DNA from 3 places in the Rhizobium sp. BK112 genome. Region 3 is predicted to be linked to each of the others. Evidence: predicted binding sites of a transcription regulator. Region 3 holds the regulator's gene; each other region holds the start of a gene.
The links. The regulator LexA, encoded in region 3, represses DNA repair genes until DNA is damaged. The targets are predictions, from matches to a motif close to TGTTCNNNNTGTGTTCNG.
Positions count from the first base shown of each region.

Region 1 (10,162 bases), on a different contig from region 3:
GGCGTTCAGCGCCAAGAGGTTGGTCTGGAAGGCGATCTCGTCGATGACGCCGATGATCTTGGAGATCCCGGTCGAGGATTTCTCGATGCCGGCCATCGCCGAAACGGCGCTGGTGACGAGCTCACCGGAATTCTTCGCCTTCTCTTGCGTCTCGCGTACGGCGGCCGAAGCCTTCTCGGCATTGGCGGCCGTCTGGCCGACGCTAACGGAAAGCTGCTGCAGCGCCGCCGAGCTCTCCTCGACACCGGCCGCCTGCTGGGCGGTGCGCAGCGCCAGATCGTTGGTCGCATTGGCAATGACGTCGGCGCCGCTCATGATATGGCCGGAGGTGTCGCGCACGGAGGCGAAGGACTGGCTTAGCGCCCTGACGGCGCGGTTGTAATCCTCGGCCATCTGCCTGAAATTGCCCGGCAGATCGGACGGCAGGGTGGCTTCGAGATCGCCGCGCGACAGCGCTTCCAAGCCGCGGCGCAGCTGTTCCAGCGCGACTGCCTGGTCGGATTCGGCCCGGGTGCGCTCCTCTTCCAGGGCCCGGCGCTTGGCTTCGAGCGTCTCGAGATAGACCGAGATGGAATAATCCATGTCGAGCATGCCGGCCTTGATGACGGCCGACAGCTTCTCGGCCAGCTGCTTGCCTTGCCGGCGCGCGAAGACCGACGGCCACTGTTTCTCCATGATGCCCTTGACGAGTTCGGACATGACGATGGCGTAACCGCCGATATACCAGCGCGGCTCCAGCCCGATGCGGGCATGCGTCCGCCCGACCGCCGTGACCCCGTCGACATAGCTCTCGTCGAATGCACCGCCGGCAAGATTGGCCCAATGATCCTGCTGGCGCTTCTTGGCATGGCCGACGTGGTTCTTATCGGCGAAAAAGCCTGCGACCGCAGGGGTCCTGGCGATCTTGGCGTAGAATTTATCGAGGGCGCCGCCGATCAGTTCCGATATGACGGGGCGCAGATCCCGCATCGACCTGCGCGCCGCCTCATCCAGTTCGATGAAATCGAGGCGCTGCCTGAGGGCACTGTCGGTCTGCTGGGATGTCATGGAGGGTCTCTGTACTTGGCGCAAGGCGCGGGAAGGAATTTCTGCGCCACAGGTTTTGGCGAATATGGTTGAGCAATCGTTAAATCGGGCGGCGATTTCTTCTTCATCAGCTGGGAAGAGCAGCAGCCTGTGAAGATCGTAAGGGCCGGCAATTCTGTTCACGTTTTGATCTATATATTGCCGTGTCTTCTGTTATGCTCGCGGTATGACCGTCCATTCCGAATCGCTCGCCCTTTCCCTTGCCTCGATCAGTCCGGCCATGCTGGCGCTTGGCGGCGGGGTTCTCGCCGCCCTCGTCCTGCTGGTGATCGTGCTTCTGCTGCGCGGCGCCAGCCTTCGCCGCGAACAGGCAGAGGAGGCGAGCTTCCGCGCCGGGGAAAACGAAGCGCGCATGGCCGAGCTTTTGAAGATCCAGGCGGAGATGCAGGGCCGCATTGCGGCGATGACCGAGGTCTTCGGCGCGCGCCAGAGCGAACTCAACCAGACGATCAGCCAACGCCTCGACGGCATGTCGCAGCGCGTCAGCTCGACGATCACCGAACAGACGAAATCGACGCATGAGAACCTGCGGCGGCTGCAGGAGCGGCTGGCGGTCATCGATGCGGCGCAGAACAATATCCAGAGCCTCGCCAAGGATGTCGTCGGGCTGCAGGCCATTCTGTCCAACAAGCAGACGCGCGGCGCCTTCGGGCAGTCGAGGATGGAAACGATCGTCGCCGACGGCCTGCCGATGGGCGCCTACACCTTCCAGCAGACGCTCTCCAACGGCTCACGGCCGGACTGCACGATCCGCATGCCGAACGACGCGCCGCCGCTTGTCATCGACGCGAAATTTCCGCTCGAAGCCTGGAACGCGATCCGCGACGCCGGCAGCCCCGAGGCCGGCAAGATCGCCGGCCAGCAGTTCCGCCGCGACATGGAGATCCATATCCGGGACATTTCCGAGAAATATCTGATCCAGGGCGAAACCCAGGATACGGCCTTTCTCTTCGTGCCCTCGGAATCGATCTTCGCCGAGATCCACGAGCACTTCGAGGCCGTGGTGCAGAAGGCGCACCGGGCGCGCATCGTCATCGTCTCGCCGTCGCTGCTGATGCTGTCGATCCAGGTCATCCAGGCCGTGCTCAAGGACCAGCGCATGCGGGCGCAGGCGCATCTGATTCAGGGCGAGGTGGCGATACTGATGGACGATCTCGGCCGGCTCGACGAGCGGGTGCGCAAGCTGCAGGGCCATTTCGCCATGGCGCAGAAGGATATCGACATGGTGGTCACGTCAGCCGACAAGCTCACCAAGCGCGGCGCCAGGATCGAAGCGCTGGAATTCGAGGCGGGCGGCGGCGAGGCAAAGCCTGCCCGCGACAGCGAAGCCGCGGCCAAATCGGTGGAAAGCCGCACCGGTCTTCTGAAGCTCCGGGTGGTTGACGAGGAGTGACCGCTTCGGGCAGTGTCTCGCCCGCATGAAACAGCAGGAGCATGACGCCGTCCGAAAACCGCGCCTAGTTTTCGCCATGACGTCGCTTGCAGGCTCCAAAAGACGGGACACCCTGATGATCACAGTTTTCGGGTCCATCAACATGGATCTCATCGCCACGACCGAGCGCCTGCCGAAGCCCGGCGAGACGGTGGCCGGCAACGGCTTTGCCACGGCCGCCGGCGGCAAGGGCGCCAACCAGGCGCTGGCAGCGCGCCGCGCCGGCCGCTATGTGCATATGGCCGGCGCCGTCGGCAAGGATGGCTTCGCCGCGGATGCGCTGGCCCTGCTCGATGATGCCGGCACCGACCTTTCTCTCGTCAAGCATGTCGACGGCCCCACGGGCACGGCGCTGATCCTTGTCGGCGGCGACGGCGAAAACATGATTGCCGTCGTTCCCGGCGCCAACGGCCTGGTCACGCCTGCCGATGCCGAGAAAGCGGTCGGCCGCATGAACGAAGGCGATCTCCTGATGCTGCAGCTCGAAGTGCCGGCGGCCGCCGTCGAACGCGCGCTGTCGGCAGCCCGCGCCAAGGGCGTCACCAGCATCCTCAACCTTGCGCCGCTCATCCCCGATGCGGCCCAACTCGGCCGGCTCGCCGATATCGTCATTGCCAACGAGACCGAGTTCGAGCGGCTGGCCGGCCAGGAGGGCATGGACGCTGAAGCGCGCGAGGCCGCCCTTACCCGCCTGCATGCGGAGACGGGCCAGACGCTGATCGTGACGCTCGGCGGCGATGGCGTCATCGCCATTCGCGACGGGGCAATTTCACGGGCACAGGGCCTCAAGATCGAACCCGTCGATACGGTCGGCGCGGGAGATACCTTCTGCGGCTATTTCACTGCCAGCCTCGACGACGGCCTCGATTTTGCCTCGGCGCTGCGCCGTGCGGCCGTCGCCGGTTCGCTCGCGTGCCTGAAGGCCGGCGCGCAACCTTCGATCCCCTGGAGCGAGGAAGTCGCAGACAGAATATAGGAAGCGTCCCTTTGCGAAGCCGCCGGCAAAACCCCCGGTAATTCAGGGTGTTCCGGCGGTTTTCCTTGCCTTGATCAAGCAAGTTTCATTCAAATTTAAGAGATCTCTGGCGATGTTGCCCGCGGTCGCAGGTTCCTCGCGCTTTCAGGAATCGGCAACCACGCGGCGGCTCCATGACGGGGCGATGCCTTCGCTCCTGCGCCGGAGAATGCCCGTTCGGCGCATCCTTGTCCGAGGACCTCATGTTCATTTTTCGAATGAAATCGCTTGCGGCGAAACTCATCGTCATCACCGGCATCGCCATCGCGCTTGTTCTCATCGTTTCGAATTTTTTCCTCATCGGTCAGACCCGGGATCGGGTCCAGATCCTGACGATGGATCAGGCCAACCTCGAGGCAAAATCGATCGCCAATGAAATCGCCGCCAATGTCGGCGAACTCGCCAGCGCCGCGCGCACCATGTCGGGCGTCGTCGGCCGCGGCCATGAAGGCAAGTCGCTCGATCGCAAGGGCATGATCAACGAGCTGAAGGCCAATCTCGAACAGAACGCCTTCGCCTTCGGCAGCTGGTTCTGCGAGCAGCTCGGCGCGCTGGATGGCAAGACCACCGAGATCGCCAACAATAATGACGAAGGCACGAACAAGAACGGCGCCTTCACGCCCTACTGGTCGAAGACCAAGGATGGCGGCATCCAGTATTCGACCTTCGACAATGACTATACCGCCGAATGGTGGAAGCTCGCCGCCGACAGCGGCAAGGGCGCGATCACGACGCCCTATATGGCCGAAGGAACGGATGTTCCGACGCTGCTGACCTCGATCGCCTATCCGGTCATGTCGGCTGGCAAGATGATCGGCGTCGCCGGCGTCGACATTTCGCTGAAGTCGCTCACCGACAAGCTGCAGGCGCTGCATCCTTTCGGCTCGGGCCGCGTCACGCTGCTGTCGCAGGCCGGCAACTGGATCGTCGCGCCGATCCCCGACCTGATGACCAAGGAATATAGCGGCGAAGGCGCCGACATCGTCAAGACGGCGCTGTCGAGCAAGCAGCCCGGCCTCGTCAGCAACCTCACATATGACGGCCTCGCTCCCTTCGACCGCGTCGTCTATCCCTTCGCGGTTCCCGGCGTCAACGCCACCTGGGTCGTGCTCGTCGACGTCCCGCACACGGCGATCAACGCCCCGGTGCAGGACCAGACCTACATGATGATCGTCAATGGCCTGATCGTGCTCGGCGCGGTCATGCTGGCGCTCTATTTCGCCGTCCGCTCTTTCGTGCAGCGGCCGCTCGGCGGTCTCGTCGCCAGCGTCAAGGCGCTCAGCGACGGCCAATATGCCGAACCGGTCGCCGCCCAGGAGCGCAGCGACGAAATCGGCTCGGTCGCCAAGGCGCTCGAAGGTTTCCGCTTCAAGCTCGCCGACAGCCGGCGCCTTGAGGACGAGGCGGCCCGAGAGCGTCAGGCTGCGGAAGCCGAGCGCGGCCGCTCGGAATCGGAACGCCAGGAATCGTTATCGCTGCAGCGCCATATCGTTTCGATCGTCGGCGCCGGCCTTTCCGAGCTGTCGCAGGGCAATCTCGCTCACCGCATCACCGACGACTTCCCCGGCGAATACGGCAAGCTGAAACAGGATTTCAACGCCGCCCTGGCGAGCCTGGAAGAGACCATCAACACGATGAACCTCAGCGTCGCCAATATCGGCTCCGGCACCGGTGAGATCAGCAGCAGCGCTTCCGACCTCGCCAAGCGCACCGAACAGCAGGCGGCAAGCCTGGAAGAGACGGCGGCCGCGCTCAACGAGCTCACCGCGCAGGTCGATTCCAGCGCCGAGAATGCGCGCACGGCTGCCGACAACGTCAACCTCGCCTGCCAGGATGCGGAAAAATCCGGCGAAGTGGTGCAGAAGGCGATTGCCTCGATGCAAGGGATCGAACAGTCTTCGACGGAGGTTTCGCGGATCATCGGCGTCATCGACGAGATCGCCTTCCAGACCAACCTCCTGGCACTCAACGCCGGCGTCGAGGCCGCGCGTGCCGGAGAGGCCGGCAAGGGTTTTGCCGTCGTCGCCCAGGAGGTGCGCGAACTCGCGCAACGGTCGGCCAATGCCGCCAAGGAAATCAAGACGCTGATCAACACCTCGGCTGTCCAGGTCAAGGAAGGCGTCGATCTCGTCGGGCGCGCCGGCGGCACGCTGCACAAGATCGCCGAACAGGTGATGGGCATCAACGACCTCATCCGGCAAATCTCGGCATCGGCCAGCGAACAGGCTGTCGGCCTGAAGGAAATCAACCAGGCCATGAACCAGATGGACCAGGTGACGCAGCAGAATGCGGCCATGGTGGAGGAAGCGACCGCCGCCAGCATGGTCCTCAATGACGAAGCGCAGACGCTGAAGACGCTCGCCACCCGCTTCAGCGTCTCGGGGGGTAACTCCGCCGCACTCGCCTCCGTCGCGCAAAGGATGCGCGCGCCTGTTGCCGCGGCCTCTTCGCATCGGGTGGCCGCGCCTGCGGTTCGCCACGCAGCCGCCCCGTCGCGCGGTTCGGCGGCCGTCGCCCAGGACAGCTGGGAAGAATTCTGATCGTTTCAGCCGCTCATCCTGAAAAAGGCGCCTGGGGAACCCGGCGCCTTTTCACATGTCAGCGTTCATCGATACGGCGTTAAGCGGCGTTCGACGTCTGCTCTTCGTTGAGGAAGGCATAGATCGCCGAGGCGGAATCGGTTGCGCGGAGCTTGGCGACCAGATCGTGATCGCGCAGGACGCGGGCGATACGCGACAGAGCCTTGAGATGGTCGGCGCCCGCGCCCTCCGGCGCCAGCAGCAGGAATACGAGATCGACAGGCTGGTCATCCAGCGCCTCGAAATCGACCGGCTGCTCCAGCCGGGCGAAGATGCCGACGATCGAATGGATGTTGACCAGCTTGCCGTGGGGAATGGCGATACCGTTGCCGACGCCGGTGGAGCCCAGGCGTTCGCGCTGCAGGATGACGTCGAAGATCTCCCGCTCGGAAAGCCCGGTGATCCTGGCGGCTCTTGCAGCCAATTCCTGAAGCAACTGTTTCTTGGAATTTACTCTGAGGGCGGGAATGATCGCATCCTGATGGAGCAAATCTGCCAATGCCATTTCTTTTTCCTTCTGTCGCCGGGATCAGATGATGCAAGGAGCGGCGGCAACACCGCCGCTCATCACCCTGATCTCAGCCTTTGATATTGGCTGAATCGATCCAGCCAATATTTCCGTCGTGCCGACGGTAAACGATGTTCAGATGTTCCTTGCCGGGGCTGCGGAACAGGAGAAGCGGCTCATCGGTCATGTCGAGCGCCATTACGGCGGTGGCGACCGACATGGTCTTCAGCTGCTTCGTGCTTTCGGCGACGATCGCCGGAGCGAAATCGTCGGCAATTTCATCTTCGTGATCAGGAACAGAATCCATGACCGTGTAGGCGACTTCTGCAAAACCATTCAGGTGGTTTCCGGCGTGATGGTCCTTCAGTTTGCGCTTGTAGCGGCGCAGGCGCTTTTCGATGCGCTCCGAAGCGGCGTCGAAAGCAAGCTGCGGATCGGTCGCCTCGCCGGCTGCATGCAGCACCACCCCGCTGTCGAGATGAAGCTTGCAGTCTGCGGAGAAACGAGAACTCGCTTTTTCCACGGTCACTTGGCCGGAATACCCCCCGTCGAAGTATTTCGTGATGGCCATACCAATTTGGTCCTCGATCTTTTGACGGAAGGATTCACCAATTTCCATATGTTTCCCGGATACACGCACACTCATGGAGTTTCCCTTCTTATGGTCGTTTGCGGGTATCAGTTTACGCCAAGCCTCAGGTTCATCCAAGCACTTCGCGCAATCTCAAGCAAGATCGGCTTAGGCCTGCGGGTCCTTGGTGCCTTGGGGATGATGGGGATAACTCCAGACGCCGTTCACGGCATCGATTGCGGCGCGCTTCTAGCCAGAGGTTACCAAAAAGTCAATAGCGTGGAAATTCCCGATAAGTGATGCTCGATAAACGTGCATGGAAGGCGCGGTGAGGCAGGTCCATCGCGAATCGCCATCTGATCGGCTTTAAGCACTTCGCGCTTTCGTTGTGCCCGCCTTTGCGGGGACCGTCATGGCGGCCACACCGGACATGACGCAGACGAGGCCGATCCAGGCTGTCGGGCTGAGGCTTTCGCCGAGAAAGACCAGGCCGATCGCAACACCGATCGGCACTCTGAGATAGGCTTGCGAGGTGGTGCCGACCGAACCCAGCGTCTGGACGAGGCGGAAATAGATCACAAAAGCCAGCGCCGTCGAAAAGGCGGAGAGGCCAAGCAGCGCCAGCATCGATGCCGCCGACGGATCGAGTTCCCACGGCCGGTCGACGACGAGGCTGACGGGCAAGAGGATGACCGCGCCTGAGATCAACGAGCCGGCGGCCGGCACGGCGGGATCGAGCCCCTTGAAGTTTCTGCCGAATATCGCGGCACCTGCATAACAAATGGTCGCCAGGATGATGGCAAGCTGCGCCATCAGGTTTTCGCCGAGACCGCCGAGCGCTTCGATGCCGATGACCAGGCAGATGCCGGCGAGCCCGGCCATGACCCCGCAAAGTTTTCGCGACGTCACCTGCTCATGGCGGGTAATCAGCACGGTCAACAGGAAGGTGAAGATCGGCGTTGCCGAATTCAGGATCACCGCCAATCCGGCATCGACGGATTGTTCCGCCCAGACGATCAGCGTGAAGGGGACGACGCTGTTCAGGCAGGCCTGAAGCAGGAACCGGCGCCATGTCGCGTGATCGCGCGGCAGGCGGACACGCCGGTAGCGGAGGACGGCCAGCAGAAGACCGCCGGCAATCAGCGTGCGTGCGGCGATCAACGTCACGGGCGGAATCGTCTCGACGCCGATCTTGATGAAGGTATAGGAGGAACCCCAGAGGGTCGCCAGCACCAGCAGCAGGACAAGCTCTCTGGCAAAGCTGGCATTTTGCGGCTGCATGGTCGGCATTCGATGTTGGTTCAAGACATCAGCGTAATAGCGGGGATTTGGAGATGGATGCTTCGATCAAGCTCGAAGTATGCCGCCTCAGAAGCCAGCGACCTTGGCAAGCGCCCGCTTCTCGCGGCGACGCTGGACCGAGGAGGCGATGTTCATCGCTTCCCGGTATTTGGCAACCGTGCGGCGGGCGAGATCGACGCCGCCCTTCTTCAGCATGTCGACGATATCGTCGTCGGAAAGCACTGCGTCCGGGCTCTCCTGCATGATCAGCGCGCGGATCTTGTGGCGGACGGCCTCGGCCGAATGGCTGTCGCCGCCCTCGACGGCGCTGATCGAGACGGTGAAGAAATATTTGAGTTCGAAGAGGCCGCGCGGCGTCAGCATATATTTGTTCGAGGTGACGCGGCTGACGGTGGATTCATGCATCTTGATCGCCTCGGCGACCGTCTTCAGGTTCAGCGGCCGCAGGTGGTCGACGCCGTGCAGCAGGAAGGCGTCCTGCTGACGAACGATTTCGCTTGCCACCTTCATGATGGTTTTTGCCCGCTGGTCGAGGCTGCGCGTCAGCCAATTGGCGCTCTGCAGGCAATCGGCGAGAAAGGCGTGATCCTCACCGTTCTTTGTCACGCGGGAAAAATAGGACTGGTTGACCAGAACGCGCGGCAGCGTATCCGGATTGAGCTCGACCAGCCAGCCGCCCTCCGAGGAGGACCTGACGACCACGTCCGGCATGATCGCTTCGGAAACACCCGCCTCGAAACCGCTGCCGGGCTTGGGATTGAGCTGGCGGATCTCGCCGAGCATGTCGAGAAGATCTTCCTCGTCGACGCCGCATATCCGCTTCAACGTGGCGAAGTCGCGCCGCGCCAGAAGTTCGAGGTTTTCGACCAGCGCCTGCATGGCGGGATCGTACCGATCCTTCTGTCTGAGCTGGATGGCCAGGCATTCGGCAAGGCTGCGGGCGAAAACACCCGGCGGATCGAGCGTCTGGAGGGCGGCAAGCACGCGCTCGGCCTGCGTGACGCTGGTGCCCAGCCTCTCGCCCGCCTCGACGATATCGGCGTGCAGGTAACCGGCGTCATCGAGCTGGTCGACGAAATTCTGCGCGATCAGCCGGTCGGCCATGTCAGGCAGGACGAAGGGGATCTGCTGGCCGAGATGATCGCGCAGCGACACCTGGCCGGCGACGAAATCGTCGAGATCGTAATCGGCGCCCTCGCCGCTGCCCGGCATCGATTTCCACTGGCTGACGAGCTCCGGCGCATCGAGGCGCTGCGGGGCACCGTCATCGGGAAAGACATTGGTGTAGTTGGCGTCGAGTTCGTCGTTCAGCCGGCTGGTGCTGGCGCTGCCGCCATTATCGTACCAGTCGCTGGAGAGCGCGTCGGTGCGGTTGTCGTAGCCGTCGTCGGAACCGGCATCCTCCGGCTGATGACCATACTGATCATCTTCGGCCTCGCCGCGCTCGCCGCCGGCCTCGCCGTCATTCGACGGGAATTCGAGCAGCGGATTCTTCTCCACTTCCTGGGCAATGAACTGGTTGAGTTCAAAATGCGTCATCTGCAGCAACTGGATGGATTGCATCAGTTGCGGTGTCATCACCAGGGACTGGGTCTGGCGCAGGAAAAGATTGGCGGACAGTGCCATGACGGACGCGAAACTCCCCTCAATTCCTCCGGGAAACCGTGTC
Region 1 is NZ_JACHYZ010000004.1:189,384-199,545, forward strand. It holds gene FHT75_RS13585 (globin-coupled sensor protein) at 1-1,047, opposite strand, end outside; gene FHT75_RS13590 (DNA recombination protein RmuC) at 1,253-2,479, shown strand; gene FHT75_RS13595 (ribokinase) at 2,595-3,494, shown strand; gene FHT75_RS13600 (methyl-accepting chemotaxis protein) at 3,737-6,073, shown strand; gene ptsN (PTS IIA-like nitrogen regulatory protein PtsN) at 6,153-6,617, opposite strand; gene hpf (ribosome hibernation-promoting factor, HPF/YfiA family) at 6,691-7,266, opposite strand; gene FHT75_RS13615 (DMT family transporter) at 7,558-8,481, opposite strand; gene rpoN (RNA polymerase factor sigma-54) at 8,560-10,119, opposite strand.
Region 1: the regulator LexA is predicted to act here: its motif matches at 1,203-1,220, upstream of FHT75_RS13590 (DNA recombination protein RmuC).

Region 2 (8,904 bases), on a different contig from region 3:
GCGGGAGAAATTCTTCACTGACATGTCGCTCCGTCCGCTGGCCCGCCTCGATGCCTATTTCGCAGCTCTTGAACAAGAGTATAAGGCGGCCGCCCCATATGCAGGGTGCCTTTACGGTATGATTGCCCAAAGCGCTGCAGGCCGGAGCGCAGTCGTTCTCGATGCGCTCGCCGCTTCATTCGAACGCTGGGAGAAAAGTATTCAAGGGGTGCTGGCCGCTGCCCAGCAGGATGGCGATATCGACAGTGACGAGAACATCAATGATCTAACAGCGAGTATCGTGGACGCTTACGAGGGGGCGCTCATTCGAGCTAAAGCCAAGGATGGTGTGTTGGCATTCACCCGCTTCCGTGAAATCGGGCTGAAACATTTGATTTCGCCCACGAAGCTAAATGTCCGCTAGTCGCATTCAGCCAATCCGGAAGATTCCAATGATCCTGGCAGGTAATAAAGTGGTATCATTCCAACGAAATTGATTCCGCGTAATCAAGCTGATCGACATCCCCATTCAGAGGCGAAAGGGCATCTGCCTTTTCGGTGGCCAACGCGCCGGTGACGCAGCGTGTGCTCCCCGTTCCTGGAGTGCAGGACCTTCTTGGGAAGCCACATTCACGGTCGTCTTCGATTAACGCGGTTCCTCGAGAGAACGTGATCTCCGAGGCGATTAGTTCCCACAGATTCCCTCTCAAAACTGCGAGTAGACGCTATTGGATCTTTCGCCTATCGATTGCTTATGAAATCGTCGCTCGATCATATGCCGCTTCGCAAGCAACGAGAACTCGGCCGGGTCCTTGAAATCCTCCACGAGGAATTCGAGGACGCGCTGAAAGAAGGCACGGCCGATTTCAAGAAGCGCGGCCGGATTCTGAAGATTATCCTGTTCGGCTCGTACGCCAAGGGCGGATGGGTCGATGAACCCTTCACCATGAAAGGGTATCGCTCCGATTTCGATCTCTTGATCATCGTCAACAACCGCAAGCTCTGCGAATTCGCCGACTACTGGTACAAGGCCGCCGACCGGCTAATCCACGAGGCCTCGATCGAAACGCCGGTGAGCTTCATCGTCCATTCAAGGCGTGAGGTGAATACCTACCTCAAGGAAGGACAGTATTTCTTCTCCGACATTCGCAAGGAAGGCATCGTCCTTTATGAACTTGACGATGAACCGCTTGCGGAAGCCGCACCACTAAGCCCGGCAGACCAACTGCGTATTGCTAGGGAGCACTTCAAGGACAGGTTCTCGCTTTCCCAGACATTCTTAAAGGGTTTCCGGTTCTATGTCGGAGAGAGAGAGTTTCGCGTCGCCGCCTTTGAACTCCATCAATCGCTCGAGCAAGCCTATTCCTGCGTCCTGCTCACCCTCACCAACTACGGCCCACCATCGCACAATATCAAGTTTCTGCGCTCCCTCGCCGAGGAACAAAACCGCCGGCTGGCCGAAGCCTTTCCGCGTGATCAACACAAGGAACGCGCGTGGTTCAACACATTGAACGAAGCATATGTGAAGGCGCGCTATTCAAAGCATTATGAGATCAGCGAGGAGGCGCTCAGGTGGCTCGGTGAGCGAACAACAATGCTGCTCGAATTGGTCAGGGTCGTTTGCTCCGAGCATCTGGAAAAGCTGAAGCACAGCAGCGACTAGAAACCGGACGACACGGCCATGATTGGTGGGACGCAAAAGGCTTGATCACCAAGCTTTAACAATGGCTTCAATTCCCCGGGCCGGACCTACGCGAAGAACTCGCAAAGCGGCCGGTGGCCGGCTTTGCGAGGTGCTTGCCGTCAGTTCCCGATGGAATGGTTGGACCAGACTAGAGCCGGATACCGCCAATTGTGAAACCACCGTCGACGGTGATTTCCTGGCCGGTGACGAAACTGGCATCGTCCGACAGCAACCACGCCACGGTGCCCGCGACGTCTTCTGATCTGCCGTTACGGCGAAGAGGCGTGTGACTGGCGAGGCGAGCCGCGAAGACAGGGTCGATGACGTCATCGGCCATCGGCGTCAGGATGATGCCAGGGTTTATGGCGTTGACGCGGATGTTCCGTGGGCCTTGTTCCACCGCAAGGGTGCGCATCATCGCCTGCAGGGCACCCTTCGTGCCGGCATAGGCTCCGGCGCCTGGCATCACGCCACCAGCCGTCCAGGAGGCGTTGATGAGGATCGCACCATCGGCCAGAAACGGCAGGCATTGCTTGATGGTGAAAAAGGTGCCGCGCAGATTGGTGGCGATCAGCGCGTCGAATTCGTCCGCTTCTGTGACAGCCAATGGCTTGAACTCGCCAAGCACGCCGGCGTTGGCGAAGAGGGCATCCAGTTTGCCGAAGCAAGTTATCGTCGTCTGCACGGCCGCGGCAACCGCCTCGTTGTCGGCGATATCGCAGGCGATCGCAATGGCTGTGCCGCCGGCGGCCTCGATCTCCGACTGCAATTGGCTGATAGGCTCGGGCCGGCGCCCGACGACAGCGACTTGGCCACCCTCTTCGACCAGTCGAAGCGCGGCAGCCCGCCCCATGCCGGTTCCCGCTCCCGTAATGAGGATGGTTTTGCCCGTGAATCTGTTCTGCGCCATGTCGTGCTCCTTGTTTGCAGCGTCACGGGAGTTGTATTTCACCCATACAAATGGATAATCGCGAAAATAATATCATCATTTAAAAGCAGAGCTATCGAATGGGCCTCTTCCGATCCATGCAGGTATTCGTGACAACCGTGCAAGAAGGCTCAATGAGTGCCGCATCCGGCAAGCTCGGGATGTCACCTGCGATGGTTGGGCAGCATGTGGCAGCACTTGAGGAACGGCTCGGAATGCGCCTTCTGAACAGGACGACCCGCCGTCAGAGCCTGACGGATTTCGGCGCCAGCTATGTCGAACAGTGCCGAGATATTCTGGAGCGCGTGGCGATCGCCGATCAGGATGCCGAGGCATTGCAAGCAGAGCCTCGCGGCAAGCTGAAGATGACGGCTCCGACGACGTTCGGCGCAGAGGTGCTGATGCCGAGACTGCAGCGCTACCGAGCGCTTGCCCCGGATGTCACGCTGGATATCACCTTGACGGATCGCAATGTCGACATTGTCGACGAAGGATTCGATATTGCCTTCCGTATCGGCGAATTACCCGATAGCCGCTTGATTGCGCGCCGTCTTGCCCCTTACCAGATGATGATCTGCGCTGCACCAGACTACCTTGCTCGAAGGGGCAATCCAGGTCATCCAGGTGACCTGGCCAACCATGATGCCATCGGCTTTGCCCCGGCGGCACGGTCGCCATGGAAGCTGGCAAAAGGCGACGTTTCGGTCGAAGTCATTCCGCGGATATCGATCACTGTCAATAGCGGTCAGGCCGTCCGCATGGCCGCACGCGCGGGCCTGGGAGTGATCATGCAGCCATCCATTCTGCTGCGTTCGGATGTCGAGGCAGGCCTGCTCGTTCAACTCTTTCCAGAATGGCATCTCAGTGAGCGACCGATGTCGCTTGTCTATCATCGCGATCGCCGCATGACGCCGCGCCTGCGCAGCGTCATCTCGTTTGCCATTTCAGAATTCGGCGCGACATCCGAATGGCGGGAAGATCCCCATTCCTAATGACCCGTCGTGGCGGGCTGGTCAGCCGACGGCTATCGGACTGGCGCGCTGCTTTCTCGGACGAACCGATCGACCACCGTTTTCGGCACTGACCAAGCGGCTGTTGCAATGAGCGGAATTCCTCTCGCTCGGCGGGGGCGCCTTTACGTCCGAACAAGAGCCATCGATTGCCCAACGCGACGATCGCCATACGGCGGGAACAGCAGCACCACTTGGAACGTTTAGAGAACGAATTCAGGAGGCCGCTATGAGTGACAATCCGAAAAGCAAGACATCATCCAACACAGAGAAAGACCCCGACGATTGGGTCAGCGGCGACGAGCCGATGACCGGCGCGCAGCGGTCCTATCTGAAGACCTTGTCGGAACAGGCGCACCGGCCTGAAGCCTATGCCGAGGATCTGACCAAGGCCGAAGCGTCCAAGCGGATCGACGAACTCAAGCAGTCGCTCGATTTGGAATGAGCGGCCGTCTTGTCGTAGCCGATTGATTGAGGTCGAAGGCCGAAGGCCGACCTTTTGAGACCCGCTATACTCTGATTGCGCAACGGCAAAAGGGCGAAATCTGTCAGCCTGCAACGCGAACCAGTCCGCGTGATTTTTGGTCCACAAAGGATTTACGCCGTTGGCCAGCGTGGTGGTCGCTGCGAGCACCCTCGCCGATCTTGGTTCAGGCCGCGGCCCGATAGTAGATCCCAGTTACCCGAAAGCGGCCACCGCCGCATTTGCATTGGCGATGACGTGATCGCGATCTTCAACATCTCACGAACCTCGTATCCCCGGGCCTGGTATTTCCTTCACCTGCACTGTCAGCTGCTCGAAGACAAGCCTGGCATTTCATTGCGCGCACTGAGATGGTGTAGGTGACCCCATCGCGACCGGACTTTGCCTGGTGCGGTCGAACATGCCCGCGAACTGGTTACACTCGAAACCTCGACAAGCCCCATAATCGCATCATCTCAGCTGGAGCTGAGATATCAGCCGGGATCACATAGGGGTCTGCAGATCGTAGTGTTGTGACGCTCTTGCGTTTCTTGATCGGAAGCCCGTGGCCCATGTTGCTGACCGAATAGAGGGCCACTTTCCTCTCGCCGGTCACTTTCCACGACTGCAAGCTGCCCCATGGTTTTTTCTCCAAGCGGCCGCTGCTTTCTACAATGCCCTGAACTTCGAGCCACTGAGCAACACAAGCGAGCGCATTGGCGGGCTTGACCACCCGGTCTTCCATGCCCTGCCAGATGGTTATCGGAGGCCATGCCCTGACTTCTGGCGAAATCTCGGCGATCGGCCGTCCCCATCCGCCCGGTGGCGGCGTCGCACCTGACTTCATCGCGCGCAGGGCCGACATCGCGTCGCGGACAGATCCGAACGGCATGCCGGCGATGATTGCGGCGCCGGCAAACAGTGAGGGATAGATCGCGACAAGTGCGCCCGTCATCGCCCCGCCGGCGGACAGCCCCGCGATGAAGATCCTCGACCGGTCGATGCGATGTCGCTCGCATAGGTGCTCGATCATCTGCTTGATCGAACGGACCTCGCCGCGGTCTCGCGCGACGGCACTTGGTCGAAACCAGTTGAAGCAATCTTGCGAATTGTTTGCTCTCTTCTGCTGTGGATAGAGAAGAACGAAACCGCGCTCTTTCGCGAGCTTGGAAAAGCCCGCCGCGGCATCCAGGCTTTCAGGAGTCTGATGGCATCCGTGAAGCAAGACGACAAGCGCAGGGTTCTTAGGCAGCCGTGACGTCGGAACGAAGGATTTCATCACCAGGCGGCCCGGGTTGCTTCCAAACGCGGTTGTCTCGACCAAAATCGGTTTCGCGGGACGGGGCGTTGAACGTTTCGTTTTGCGTCGGGTCTTTGCGACAGCTTTCTCGATCCGCTTGCTGTGGGCTCTGAGGACCCTCAATAACGATCTGCCGAAACTGAGCTTCATAGGTCGATGTTCTCAACCCGACAAAGGAGCGCTCGCAGACCCGGCCGGGCGGCCTCGCGCATGGCATCCTTCAGTGGGAACCAATGTGTTTTACGGATGCTTTTCTCCGGAAACTCGTCCGCGATGCGCGACACCTGGAGAAGATGGACTGACACATGGTAGTGGTTGGGACCCGTGTCCTTTCGATACAAAAAGGAACCGAACACGGTCGCGTCGACGAGGCCTACCACTCCGGCTTCCTCGAAGGCCTCTCTGAGCGCCGCAGCGCTGGTGATTTCACCATACTCGACGCGCCCTTTCGGAATGCCCCAGCGACCGTTCCGTCGGCTGCCTACAAAAAGAATTTCAAGTCCACCGCCTTCGGTCCGACGATAGCAAAGAGCACCAGCCTGCGCGACATCGCGACCAGACAGGGTGTTCGCAAGTTCCGTCTGGTCGTTTTCGTTGAGCATTGTCCGCCTCCGGTTTCGAAGCCCGCGCACGCTAGCGGGGCTGCCTTCAAGAGTCCAGTTTGCTTGATCACCTCTGGTGGCACTCTCGAGTTGCGCTATCTGGGCTTTTCTGCCAGCGGCATGCACGCGACTTAAATCAATGTTCACGCATGTATTCCATGGTGATTGTGCTTGGCCGGCAGATTTCCCAACCGGATAATTTCGAAACAGGCCCGGCACGATGCACGAGGCACGCATGATACCCAAGTCGTCTTCAATGAGCAGCTCGGAGCGGCGCATGCCGTTCACGGTGGTGAAATTTGCCGAGGCGACGAAATTATCCCTGATCTCGATCGACAGCCACGGAGATATCGAGTTCGTCAATCCCTCCGCCTGCGCGCTGTTCGGCTACACCAAAGGCGAGATGATCGGAAGGCCCATCACTATCATCATCCCGGAGAGGATGCGGGGCGCCCACATGGCAGGGCTGCAAAAAGTGTCGGCGGGGCAAAAGCCAAATCTCGGTGGCAGGCCGGTCGAGGTGTCGGCGGTCAGGAAGGACGGCACGGAGTTTCCGATCGAAATCACCCTGTCGACCTGGCGTGGCAAACGCGGCTTCTGTGCTGGCGCCGTCATCATCGATATTTCAGAGCGACGGGAGAAGGAAGGGCGACTGTTGCGCCTGGCAAGCCAGGATACCCTGACAGGACTGCTTAATCGTCATCGCTTTTCCGCGCTGCTTGCCGATACGCTTGCTGCGGGAAATGCTGCCGCCATCATGCTCTTGGACCTGGATGGCTTCAAGGAAGTCAACGACACGCACGGACATTTGGTCGGCGATTGCCTTTTGCAGGCCGTCGGTGTCAGGCTCCCATACACGCTGCGTCCTGACGCTCATATTGCACGTGTCGGCGGCGACGAATTTGCGGTGCTGTTGCAGGATGTAAGCGACCCGCGTGCCGTTTATGCCCAAGCCGATGCTATCCTCCAGGCATTTGCAAAGCCGTTTGAACTCGGCGGACATATCCTGGAACTCGGCACCAGCATCGGCTTTGCTCTTTCACCGGCCCACGGGGTGGAAGCCGAAGAGGTGATTGCCAGTGCCGACTACGCCCTGTATCGAGCGAAAGCCGCAGGCGGACACTCGATCCGGATGTATGACGCCACCATGCGGAGCGAGACGTCGGCGCGGCGCGAACTGCGCGATGAGCTGCTTGCCGGGATGCGTCAAGGTGAGCTGGAGCTCTTCTATCAACCCCAGGTCAGACTCTCCGACGGAAAAATCATCGGGCTCGAAGCATTGATCCGCTGGCATCATCCCACCCGGGGCCTGCTGACGCCTGGAGCCTTTCTTCCTGCTCTCGATCAGAGCGCATTGGCTCTGGATATTGGCTGGTGGACGCTTGACGAAGCAGCAAAGCGCGCCAGCGAACTGCAGGCGTCAGGCTACAAAATCAAGATCGGCGTCAACCTCTTCCCGGGGCAACTCCGCGCCCCCAATCTCATCCACAAAGTGGCGAACGCACTTCAAAGGCACTCCCTTGCACCTGGGCGACTGGAGCTCGAAGTCACCGAAACGATCGCACTTGCCGATGACGATCGTTCTCTGGAAGCGATGACGGCCCTGCGGGAGCTTGGCGTTGGCATCGCCTTCGACGACTTTGGAACGGGATATGCCTCGCTCAGTTCCTTGCAGCGCTATCCACTGACGACGCTGAAGATCGATCGCGGCTTCATCCAGCAGATCCGCAGCAGGCCGAACGATGCTGCGATCACACGCGCACTGATCGGGCTCAGCCGAGACATGGGACTGGACACCGTCGCAGAAGGCATTGAAACCCGCGAACAGGAGGAGGCTCTGTTGGCCTTGGGTTGCCCATATGGCCAAGGCTACCTCTTCGGTCGGCCTATGGCGTTCAGCGCGGCCGTCGGTGTCATCGAGCAAAATGCAGCATCCACCCCGCCCAAAGCTGACTGCATTTGATGCAGTCCCGCGATGCATTCGACGCTTCGCCTTGACAGCTATGGCGTGCCGGGAAACCCCGGCGTCAGCAGTTTTGACCATCGCCGCGAGCGATTTTAGTTGCCGCGGCGGCGCGATAGTAGATTTCAGTCACCCGAAACCGACCCTCGAGGCGTTTGCACTGGACGATGACGTCGATCGCGATCTTCAGCATCGCGCGTATGTCGTTTCGCTCCAGGTCTCTCCCACCTTCGGATTCCTTCACCAGCAGTGTCAGCTGTTCGAATGCAAGGTCGGCGGAGTCGGCGTGCACCGTTGTGATCGAACCCGGATGGCCTGAGTTCACATTGCGAATGTAGTAGAACGCGGTGCCGTCGCGCAGCTCCTGCAGAAGAATGCGATCCGGCCGCATGCGCAGGCAGGATTCGAGCAGATCCTTCGCCCCGACTTTTGCCAGCCCTTGGCCGCCCTTGGAGTAGAAGAGACGGACGTGGTTCGGCTGCGGGATGACGAGCTCCGGCGTGTCTTCAATCGAGATGATGCGTTCGCTCGACGGGATATGGCGAATCAAGGCTTTCGAGAGCGTCGTCTTGCCGGATCCTGTCGCCCCGGAGATGATGATGTTCTTGCGTGCGTAGACGGCCTCTCGCAGAAATGCCTGGTAGGACCCCGTTCTATAGAATTCCAGAAGCCTCCGGTCGGCCGAGGAGATGTCCGCCTCTTGCCTCGCAACCTCGGCGAACAAGCCGCCCTGGTCAAGATCGTTGAGGCTGAGCGACACGGAAGACGGTTTTCTGATCGTGATGCTGACGGTTCCCTTCGTCGTAGCAGGCGGGATGACGATCTGGATCCGCTCGTCGCCGGGCAGCGTTGCCGAGAGGATGGGCCGGGTTTCGTCGATCGACTGGTTGGAAAAGCTTGCGACAGCGCGCGCCAGACGCATCAGCTTGTCGAACGACAGCTCCGGCAGATCATGGGCCTGCCACCCGGCCGTGC
Region 2 is NZ_JACHYZ010000006.1:1,255-10,158, forward strand. It holds gene FHT75_RS17590 (TetR/AcrR family transcriptional regulator) at 1-403, shown strand, start outside; gene FHT75_RS17595 (nucleotidyltransferase and HEPN domain-containing protein) at 734-1,642, shown strand; gene FHT75_RS17600 (SDR family NAD(P)-dependent oxidoreductase) at 1,812-2,573, opposite strand; gene FHT75_RS17605 (LysR family transcriptional regulator) at 2,672-3,583, shown strand; gene FHT75_RS17610 (DUF3072 domain-containing protein) at 3,831-4,046, shown strand; gene FHT75_RS17615 (alpha/beta hydrolase family esterase) at 4,501-5,514, opposite strand; gene FHT75_RS17620 (NUDIX hydrolase) at 5,511-5,966, opposite strand; gene FHT75_RS17625 (putative bifunctional diguanylate cyclase/phosphodiesterase) at 6,244-7,929, shown strand; gene virB11 (P-type DNA transfer ATPase VirB11) at 7,994-8,904, opposite strand, start outside.
Region 2: the regulator LexA is predicted to act here: its motif matches at 3,797-3,814, upstream of FHT75_RS17610 (DUF3072 domain-containing protein).

Region 3 (10,162 bases):
CGATCGAGACATTGCCGTTGCCGCGATAGCTGTTTGCGAAAGCCAGACCGGTTCCGAGCGAGACCTGGGCGCCGACGATGCCGTGACCGCCGTAGAAATGCTTCTCTTTCGAGAACATGTGCATCGAGCCGCCCTTCCCGTGGGAATAGCCGCTGCGGCGCCCGGTCAGTTCCGCCATGACGCCACGCGCTTCCATGCCGGTCGCCAGCATATGGCCGTGGTCGCGATAGGCGGTGATGACCTGGTCGCCTTCCTTCTGCGCCATCTGCATGCCGACGACGACAGCTTCCTGACCGATGTAGAGGTGGCAAAAGCCGCCGATGAAGCCCATGCCGTAAAGCTGACCGGCCTTCTCCTCGAAGCGGCGGATCAGCAGCATTTCGCGATAGGCCTTGAGCTCCTCATCGCGATCGAAGTCGGCTACCGGGCCTCCATTCGATGCTTTGGCTGCGGGTTTTGCTGCAGTTTTGCGGCTGGAAACGGTCGCGGTCTTTCGCGGCGCCATTCAACCCTCCCTATGGGTTTGTCGGTTCTTGGTGGCGCGTACCATAGGGAAGAAATATGACCACAGCAATGCCATAATTGCATGGCTCGTATTCGGCGCTAAATCATTGATAAAACGCCGGGAATTCCAATTAACCTGTTTCCGGTTAATTGGAATAATGGTTGAATATGACGATCTCGTCCGCGCGCGACACATTGAGCTGATAGCGCGCTTTTTCGTCCAGCATGTCCTTGTCGAGCGAGCCGTCACTGAGCAGCGCGACCTGATTTTCCAGATGTTCGCGCTTCGTCTTCAAGACTGCAAGCTCTTTTTCACGCGCGACACGCTGGTGCTCGAACGCTTCCGTCGCGCGCAGGCCGTAATCGCCGTGAATGCAGTGATAACCGAAATAGGAAAGGAAGGCGACCGTCATGGCCGGAATGACGAAGCGGCCGAGCTTTCTCTTCTTATGATGCTTTGTCCACATACACGCATGCTCTTGAACGCATTACCAATTCGCTCAATCTACAGCGCAGAGATTAACCGTTCGTTGACTCTAAAAAAGAGCAACAAAAAACCCGCGCCGGAGAGGCGCGGGTCGAACCGTTGAAAATCAGATGCGATCAGCCGCGAATGATCGAGCGGCCGGCATACTGGGCCTGAGGACCGAGGCCTTCTTCGATACGGATCAGCTGGTTGTACTTGGCAAGACGGTCGGAACGCGACAGCGAGCCGGTCTTGATCTGACCGCAGTTGGTGGCGACCGCGAGATCGGCGATGGTCGAATCTTCCGTTTCGCCGGAGCGGTGAGACATGACGGCGGTATAGGCTGCCTTGTGCGCCGTGTTGACGGCGTCGAGGGTTTCGGTCAGCGAGCCGATCTGGTTGACCTTGACGAGGATCGAGTTGGCGACACCCATGCGGATGCCATCGCGAAGGCGGGCAGAGTTGGTGACGAAGAGATCGTCGCCGACGAGCTGGGTCTTCTTGCCGGTCAGGTCGGTCAGCGTCTTCCAGCCATCCCAGTCGTCCTCAGCCATGCCGTCCTCGATCGAGATGATCGGGTACTTGGCGGCGAGTTCGGCCAGATATTCGGCCATGGCGCCCGATTCGAGCGTGCGGCCTTCCCCTTCGAGAACATATTTGCCGTCCTTGAAGAATTCCGTCGAGGCGCAATCGAGGCCGAGGTAGATGTCCTCGCCCGGCTTGTAGCCGGCTTTTTCGACCGACTTGACGATGAAGTCGAGGGCTTCGGAAGCGCTCTTCAGGCCCGGTGCGAAACCGCCTTCGTCGCCGACATTGGTGTTGTGGCCCTGTGCGGCAAGTTCCTTGCGGAGCGTATGGAAGACTTCCGAACCCATGCGCACGGCTTCGGCGATCGTATCGGCGCCGACCGGCAGGATCATGAATTCCTGGAAATCGATCGGGTTGTCGGCATGGGCGCCGCCGTTGATGATGTTCATCATCGGCACCGGCAGCAGGCTGGCGGAAGCGCCGCCGACATAACGGTAGAGCGGCAGGCCGGAGGCCTGGGCGGCAGCCTTGGCGACGGCGAGCGACACGCCGAGGATGGCGTTGGCGCCCAGGCGCGACTTGTTCGGCGTGCCGTCCAGCTCGATCATGATGTTGTCGATCTGGATCTGGTTTTCGGCGTCGATGCCGCCGATCGCATCGAAGATCTCGGTGTTGGCGGCGTCGACCGCCTTCTGGACGCCCTTGCCGAGGTAGCGCTTGCCGCCGTCGCGCAGTTCGACCGCCTCATGCGCGCCCGTCGAGGCGCCCGAGGGAACAGCCGCACGGCCCATGCTGCCGTCTTCGAGATAGACATCGACTTCGACGGTGGGATTGCCACGGCTATCGAGAATCTCGCGGGCGATGATATCGGTGATTGCAGTCATGGGTTCTTCCTGCTCAGTGGGTGATAAGTCGTTCGAAACCTGTCTTAATCGAAGGCGAGCAAATTACAATGCCGCAATTGCCAGCCTTCGAACCAGCGTTCCGATGTGGGCGAAAGCGCGTCGCGATCTCTAACATTCGCTTGGTCCGCGCCTTGCTCTTTGGTTTTGCGCGACATGCTTATAGCGCGATCGTGTCAGACTGTTGAACGTCAAGCTGGGTAATCAGGCCTTGGCGACCGCATCGAAGGCAAGCAGCTTTTCGAGGAGCCGCGGCATGTCCTTGAGATAGACCATGTTCGGTCCGTCGGAAGGCGCATTGTCGGGGTCCTGATGGGTTTCGAGGAAGACGCCGGCAATGCCGGTCGCCACCGCTGCGCGCGCCAGCGTTTCCACGAATTCCCGCTGGCCGCCCGAGGAATCGCCCTGCCCGCCCGGCTGCGCCACGGAATGGGTGGCGTCGAAAACAACGGGAGCACCCATCGACGCCATGATCGGCAGCGAACGCATGTCGGAAACCAGCGTGTTGTAGCCAAAGGAGGCGCCGCGCTCGCACAGCAGCACGTTCGGATTGCCGCTGGCGTTGAGCTTCTTCAGGACGTTTTTCATATCCCAGGGAGCGAGGAACTGGCCCTTCTTGACATTGACGACGCGGCCGGTCTTGGCGGCGGCGATGAGAAGATCGGTCTGGCGGCAAAGGAAGGCCGGGATCTGCAGGACATCGACGGTCTTTGCCACCTCGGCGCATTGTTCGGCGGTATGAACGTCGGTCAGGACGGGAAAGCCGAATTCCTTCTTGAGGTCGGCAAAGATCTCCATGCCCTTTTCAATGCCGATGCCGCGTTCGGCCGAAAGCGAAGTGCGGTTCGCCTTGTCGAAGGAGCTCTTGTATACGAGGCCGATGCCGAGCTTTCCGCAAAGCTCCTTCAGCGTGCCGGCCACCATGAAGGCGTGGTCGCGGCTCTCCATCTGGCAAGGGCCGGCAATCAGCGACAGGCGGCCGGTGTTGGAAAAGGTGACCTGGCCCTGGCCCTCGCCGATCTTGACTTGGGAATTCGTATCTGTGCTCATCGTGTTTCCTCGAAGGCGAAAAGCGTGCCCTGCCCGGGCGCGGGCTTCACCAGAATGCGATTGTTCATGCGCGTATATGTCACCCCGTTAGCAGCCAAATGCGCTTCTGTCACGGCAAGATCGGCGACAGCGAAGAGAATCGCCCGGCCGCGCAGGCCGCGGTCGGCGGATGGGACGGCGACCTCGAAATAGGCCTCCAAACCCTCCGGCGTCATCAGGCTGATTTTCACATTCGACGCCGCGATCTTGACGCCGAAACCGGTGTTCTCGACTGCCGATTGCGCGCTGGCAAGACTGACGAAGGCGGCGAAGGCAGCCGCATCGGGCGCGCAAAGCACCACCTCGGCAATGCCGGTGACGCCATTGGCATGCGCCTCCAGCGCGCCGCGGTCGGCCGGCAGCGGATTGACGCGCTCGACGGTGAAGAGAAAGAGATCGGGCGCGCGCAGGTCGCCGGCAAAGGCCAGCCTGAAGCCGGCAATGCTCTCAGAACCATCCGGCATCGTCATCGGCCGGCTGAACGCCAGCATCTCGCCGGCGCTCGCTCCGTCGCCGACGAAATTCCGATGATCGATATCGGCATCCTCGCTGCCGAAGGCCACCGCCGAAAGCCCTTCCTCGCCGCAGCGGAATCGGAAGGCGCGGTTGCGGGCGGTGAAGACATTGCCTTGCCGCGCCGATGCTTCACTTTCCCTAACGCTCGCAATCCCGAGCGGCTCCAGATAGGTCTTATCGGCAAAAAAGACGCAGGCATTCTCCGTTCCGAAGGGATGACGCGCATCGGCGGCAACGGTAAAGCCCAGCTTGCCGAGCCTCTCGCGCGCCAGATCGATATTGACGACCGGCAGCACGACATGATCCAGCGGGCGTGGTTTGGCGGAATGCTCGTTCATGGTATCCCCTCTCCTCACACGGCAGAGATGTGCGACAGTGCCGCGCAAGGCAAGACTTGTCGGCCAATCCGGCGAATGAAAATAAAAATCTCAACGAGTTGGCGCCAAGTTTTACGGAAATTTAGCTACTTGCGGAACACATATGGAACATATAGTGTCTGTTCTGGATTTGTTTCAATCACGGGGTCACAACGTCGATGCTCACGCGCAAACAACAGGAGCTTCTCCTCTTCATTCATGAGCGCATGAAGGAATCCGGCGTTCCGCCGTCTTTCGACGAAATGAAGGACGCCCTGGATCTCGCTTCGAAGTCCGGGATTCACCGGCTGATTACTGCGCTCGAGGAGCGTGGCTTCATTCGCCGCCTACCGAACCGGGCCCGCGCACTCGAGGTCATCAAGCTTCCGGAGGCCTATAGCCCCAGCATCCAGCCCCGGCGCGGCTTTTCGCCGAGCGTCATTGAGGGCAGCCTGGGCAAGCCCCAGCCGGTCGCCACTCCCGCTCCTGCAAAACCCGTCGCCGACAATGGCAACTCAGTCTCCGTGCCGGTCATGGGCCGGATCGCCGCCGGCGTTCCGATCTCGGCAATCCAGAACAACACCCACGACATCGTCGTTCCGGCCGATATGCTCGGCTCCGGTGAACACTACGCGCTGGAGGTCAAGGGTGATTCGATGATCGACGCCGGCATTTTCGACGGCGACACCGTGATCATCCGCAATGGCAGCACCGCAAGCCCTGGCGACATCGTCGTTGCTCTCGTCGACGACGAAGAAGCGACGCTCAAACGCTTCCGCCGCAAGGGCGCCTCGATCGCGCTGGAAGCGGCCAACCCGGCTTACGAGACCCGGATCTTCGGGCCAGACCGCGTCAAGGTGCAGGGCAAACTCGTCGGCCTTATTCGCCGCTATCACTGACACCCTGCAGGCCGGTTTCGACAAAGCTGTTGCTGCGCCAGTCATAGGCGCGATGGCGGATCCATGGCCGCCACAGATCATCGAATGCGGTTGTGACCTCCATGCCGGCCTCCGCGAACCGCAGCTCGACGGAACCGGTCCGGCGCAACGTCTCGCCGGTGAAGAGCGTCGCGCCTGAGCGGCAGCTGTTGAAACGCAGGCGGACCGACGTTACCACGATATCGGCCGCATCGCAGGCCGGAGCGAGATAGGCGGCGTTGTCGATGACGGCGACCACATGACCGTTGCCAAGCCTTGATATGCACCAGGCCTTCTTGACGCAGGAAAAGCGGTTTGCGTCACCGCCGGCTGCAGCCGCCCGCATCGCCGCCCTCGCTTCGTTCTGCTGATCGCGGGAGAGCTTGACGCGGCGGTCCTCTCCCGCTGGCGGGACAGCAGGACCATCCAGCATCTTCGGCGGGTCATGCGCCGGCAGGACCAGCGCGCGCTGCCATTGGTCGAAGATGAAATCCGGCGGGTTTTCACGGTTGGAGGCCATTGCCGCCGCCTCGACGACCGCGACGAGACTGCCATCTTCCGAAATCACCAGATCCGGCGGCCGGGGAACCGGCAGAAGCAGCAGGATGAGCGTTGCGACTGACATGATCGACGTGCCCATATGGCGCAGCCGAGTGCGGAGCAGCGTCAGCAGCAGGAAGCCTGCCACGGCGACCGCGAAATACCAGGCGGGCAAGCGGCCGATGCCGATGTCGCCACCCCAGCCGGACACGGTCTTGGCGACGGCGATCACCAGATCGAGGCCGAATCCGACAATCTTCCAAGGCAAAACGTCCAGACCGAAAGGCATGAGCAGCATCGCCAGCAACCCGGCCGGCATGATGATGAAGGAGATGATCGGCATCGTCGCGAGGTTTGCCGGCAGGCCGTAGGCGGTCAGGCGATGAAAATGCTCGATCGAAAACAGTGCGGTGGAGAAACCGCCGATCAGCGAGGTCAGGAAGACACCGCCGAAGAACCCCGCAACCGCGACGAAAGGCCTGACGATCGGCAGCTTCAGGAAGGCATTCTCGCGGACGCGCCGATCCTTCCACAGCTGATAGCCCGACACGAGCGCCAAGGTTGCGGCAAAGGACATCTGGAAGCTCGGCCCCAGGACTTCGGAGGGCGAAATGACGAGGATGACGAGCGCGGAGAGAGCGACATTGCGCAGGCTGATCGACGGCCGGTCAAAGAAGACGGCAATCAGCATGATGGCCATCATGATGAAGGCGCGTTCGGCCGAGACCGCGAAGCCGGAGATCAGGAAATAGGCCGTGACGGCGATGAGCGCGCCGGCGGCGGCGATCTTCTTCGTCGGATAGGCCTGGGCGACGCCGGGAAAGAGGCTGAGCAGCATCCGGAAGCCGACGAAGAAGATGCCGGCCGACAGCGCCATGTTGAGTCCTGAGATGGCGATGATATGCGCCAGACCGGACTGGCGCAGCGCCTCCGTGGTCGCATTCGAGATGGCGCGCCGTTCGTCCGTCACCAGAGCAGCGGCAAAAGCGCCGGTGTCGCCGGGCAGAATCGATCGGATGCGGTCGCCGATGCCGCTGCGCAGCCGGTAAAGCCATTCGAGCAGGGCTTCCGCCGTCGATCTGGCAGCCTGCGGGCCTGCCTGCAAATCGACTTTCGTCGGCGCGCCGTAGAAGAAACCATTGGCGCCGATGCCATCGAAATAGGCCCCGAAAGAGAAGTCGTTGAGCTCTGGAAGTGCTGGGCCTGACGGTGGTGTCAGCCGAGCCCTGCCGGTGATGATGTCACCGATCTCGAAAGGCGCGTCGGCGCCGCGGGCGATCGCGGTTATCCGTTCCGGCGGCCGCTTCACCTGCGGCGCCTCGGTGCCGGTGACGGCCAGAATGTAGCGCCACCGGCCGCGACCATCGCCTTCGCGCCGTTCGACACGGCCGGTCACCGTCGTCGTCACGGCGGAGTCGAGGATCACGGTCGAAGCCCGCCAGCTTTCGAACTCCGCCGAGACCATGCCACCGGCCATAAGTGCAAGCGCCAGCAGGACGGTCCGCAATGCCGCCCGCATACGGCTGGCGATCAGAACCGCGGTCGTCAGCACCAACAGGCAGAGCAGCGGTGCAATGACCGGAAAATCCGATGCTCCAAGAAACCAGAAGGCTGATCCGGCGCCGAGGAAGACCGGCGAGAATAGCAGCCGGCGGCCATGATCCGCCTCCTCGCCCAGCATGCGCCTGCCGGCACGCAGCGATTGCGAGGCCAAAGCCGGCAGGCGATGGCGCAACGGTGTCGCCGACTGCGTCCTTGCCGGCCGCGACACCACGGCAGGGGGAGAAAAACCGGAGGTATCGGCAAGGCCGGCGCCTGCTTCCGGCCGCAATTCGACTGTCGTCAATTCCTGCATCCGCCGCCCAAGCTCACCCGCCAAGGCGGCCAGAATGCAACCTCCCATCAAATCCGGCAAGAATAATCGATTGAAATATGAGGGAAAATCGCGAGTGCCAAAAGACCAGTCGAATCATCAGCTTCCGATATGCACGCGGCTCATCGCTGCAGTGCCTAAAAGGTGATACCGCAATGCACAAAATGCCGTCACGGTAACTTGGCATTAGCTTCGCGATCATATAGCTATCGGTGAGGACGCTTAACCCCTATGGCGCTTTTAAGGCGCCACCGCCATTTCGGAGGATCAGCATGACGGATCAAAGCGCTACAATAAAAATCGGTGACAAATCTGTCGACCTTGCCGTCAAGAGCGGCACGATCGGCCCGAGCGTCATCGATATCGGTGCCCTCTACAAGAACACGGCTTCCTTCACGTACGATCCGGGTTTTACCTCGACCGCATCCTGTGAATCGAAAATCACCTACATCGACGGCGACGAAGGTGTTCTGCTGCATCGCGGCTATCCGATCGAGCAGCTCGCCGAGCATGGCGACTTCCTGGAAGTCTGCTACCTGCTTCTCTACGGCGAACTGCCGACCACCGCGCAGAAGAAGGATTTCGATTATCGCGTCACGCACCACACCATGGTGCATGAGCAGATGAGCCGCTTCTTCACCGGCTTCCGCCGCGATGCGCATCCGATGGCCGTCATGTGCGGCTGCGTCGGCGCGCTGTCGGCCTTCTATCACGACTCCACGGACATCACCGATCCGCACCAGCGCATGGTCGCCAGCCTGCGTATGATCGCGAAGATGCCGACGCTCGCCGCCATGGCCTACAAATACCATATCGGCCAGCCCTTCGTTTATCCGAAGAACGACCTCGACTATGCGTCGAACTTCCTGCGCATGTGCTTTGCCGTGCCTTGCGAGGAATATGTGGTCAATCCGGTGCTTGCTCGCGCCATGGACCGCATCTTCATCCTGCATGCCGATCACGAGCAGAACGCTTCGACCTCGACCGTCCGTCTCGCCGGTTCGTCGGGCGCCAACCCGTTCGCCTGCATCGCGGCCGGCATCGCCTGCCTCTGGGGGCCCGCACATGGCGGCGCCAACGAAGCAGCGCTCAACATGCTGAACGAAATCGGCACAGTCGACCACATCCCGGAATATATCGCCCGCGCCAAGGACAAGAACGACCCGTTCCGCCTGATGGGCTTCGGCCACCGCGTCTACAAGAACTATGATCCGCGCGCCAAGATCATGCAGAAGACGACGCATGAAGTGCTGGGCGAACTCGGCATCAAGGACGACCCGTTGCTCGAAGTGGCGATGGAGCTGGAGCGCATCGCGCTCACCGACGAATATTTCATCGAGAAGAAGCTCTATCCGAATATCGACTTCTATTCCGGCATCACTCTGAAGGCGCTGGGCTTCCCCACGACCATGTTCACCGTGCTCTTCGCGCTCGCCCGCACGGTCGGCTGGATCGCACAGTGGAACGAGATGATCGAGGATCCGGAACAGCGCATCGGCCGTCCGCGCCAGCTCTATGTCGGCGAACCCAAGCGCGACTATATCCCGGTTTCGAAGCGCTGATCGCTTCAAAGCCTAAAAGAAAACCCGGTCAGAAACGGCCGGGTTTTTTCTTTTTCAGGACATCGAGAAGGATCTTGGCGGCATGCTCGCCGGGCGGCTTTTCGGTCTGCATGCGCTGCCAGATAAGGTCATAGCCTTCCTTCATCGCCTTCAGCTGGTAGGTGTCGGCCGACAGCCTTTCCATCCAGCGGGCGAGACTGGCGCCGCGAACGATATCGTTGAGATATTCCGGCACGACCGCGTAATCGGCGATCAGGTTTGGCAGCGCGCCTGTCCAGGTCTTGATGGTTGATGTCAGCAACCGCATGATCCAGTCGACCTTGTAGGCGGAGACGACGGGCACATCGGCAAGCGCCAGCTCAAGAATGACAGTTCCGGACGCCGCCATGGCTGCATCGGCTTCGGAGAAGGCTTTCCATTTCGCTTCCGCGCCGACGACGATCTCCGGTTTTACCGCCCACCCCGCCGTCATTTCGCGGACAAGCGCCTCCTTGTGCGTCACCGTCGGCAGAATGAAGCGCATCGGCCCATTGCGGGCAACAAGCTCCTTCGCTGCGGCCTCGAAATAGGGCACGAGATTCTTGATCTCGGATGAACGCGAACCGGGAAGAAGAAGGATCGGGCCGTTGCCGGGCTGCCTGCCGGCGCGCAGCCGCCGCGCCTCGAGCAATGCCGGATCGGCAATCAGGCGATGGCCGACATAAGTCGTCTCCGGGCCGCCGAGCGTGCGCATCACTTCCGGCTCGAAGGGCAGGACGGCGAGCACATGATCGACATAGCCGAGCATGCGCGTGGCGCGATATTCCTTCCAGGCCCAAACGCTCGGACAGACATAATTGACAACAGGCAGATCGGGCAGCGCGGTGCGGACGCGCTTTGCAACGCGATGGGTGAAATCCGGGCTGTCGA
Region 3 is NZ_JACHYZ010000005.1:178,601-188,762, forward strand. It holds gene pdhA (pyruvate dehydrogenase (acetyl-transferring) E1 component subunit alpha) at 1-505, opposite strand, end outside; gene FHT75_RS16260 (FtsB family cell division protein) at 651-971, opposite strand; gene eno (phosphopyruvate hydratase) at 1,108-2,382, opposite strand; gene kdsA (3-deoxy-8-phosphooctulonate synthase) at 2,605-3,450, opposite strand; gene FHT75_RS16275 (VOC family protein) at 3,447-4,343, opposite strand; gene lexA (transcriptional repressor LexA) at 4,541-5,260, shown strand; gene FHT75_RS16285 (ComEC/Rec2 family competence protein) at 5,241-7,673, opposite strand; gene gltA (citrate synthase) at 7,964-9,253, shown strand; gene lpxB (lipid-A-disaccharide synthase) at 9,282-10,162, opposite strand, start outside.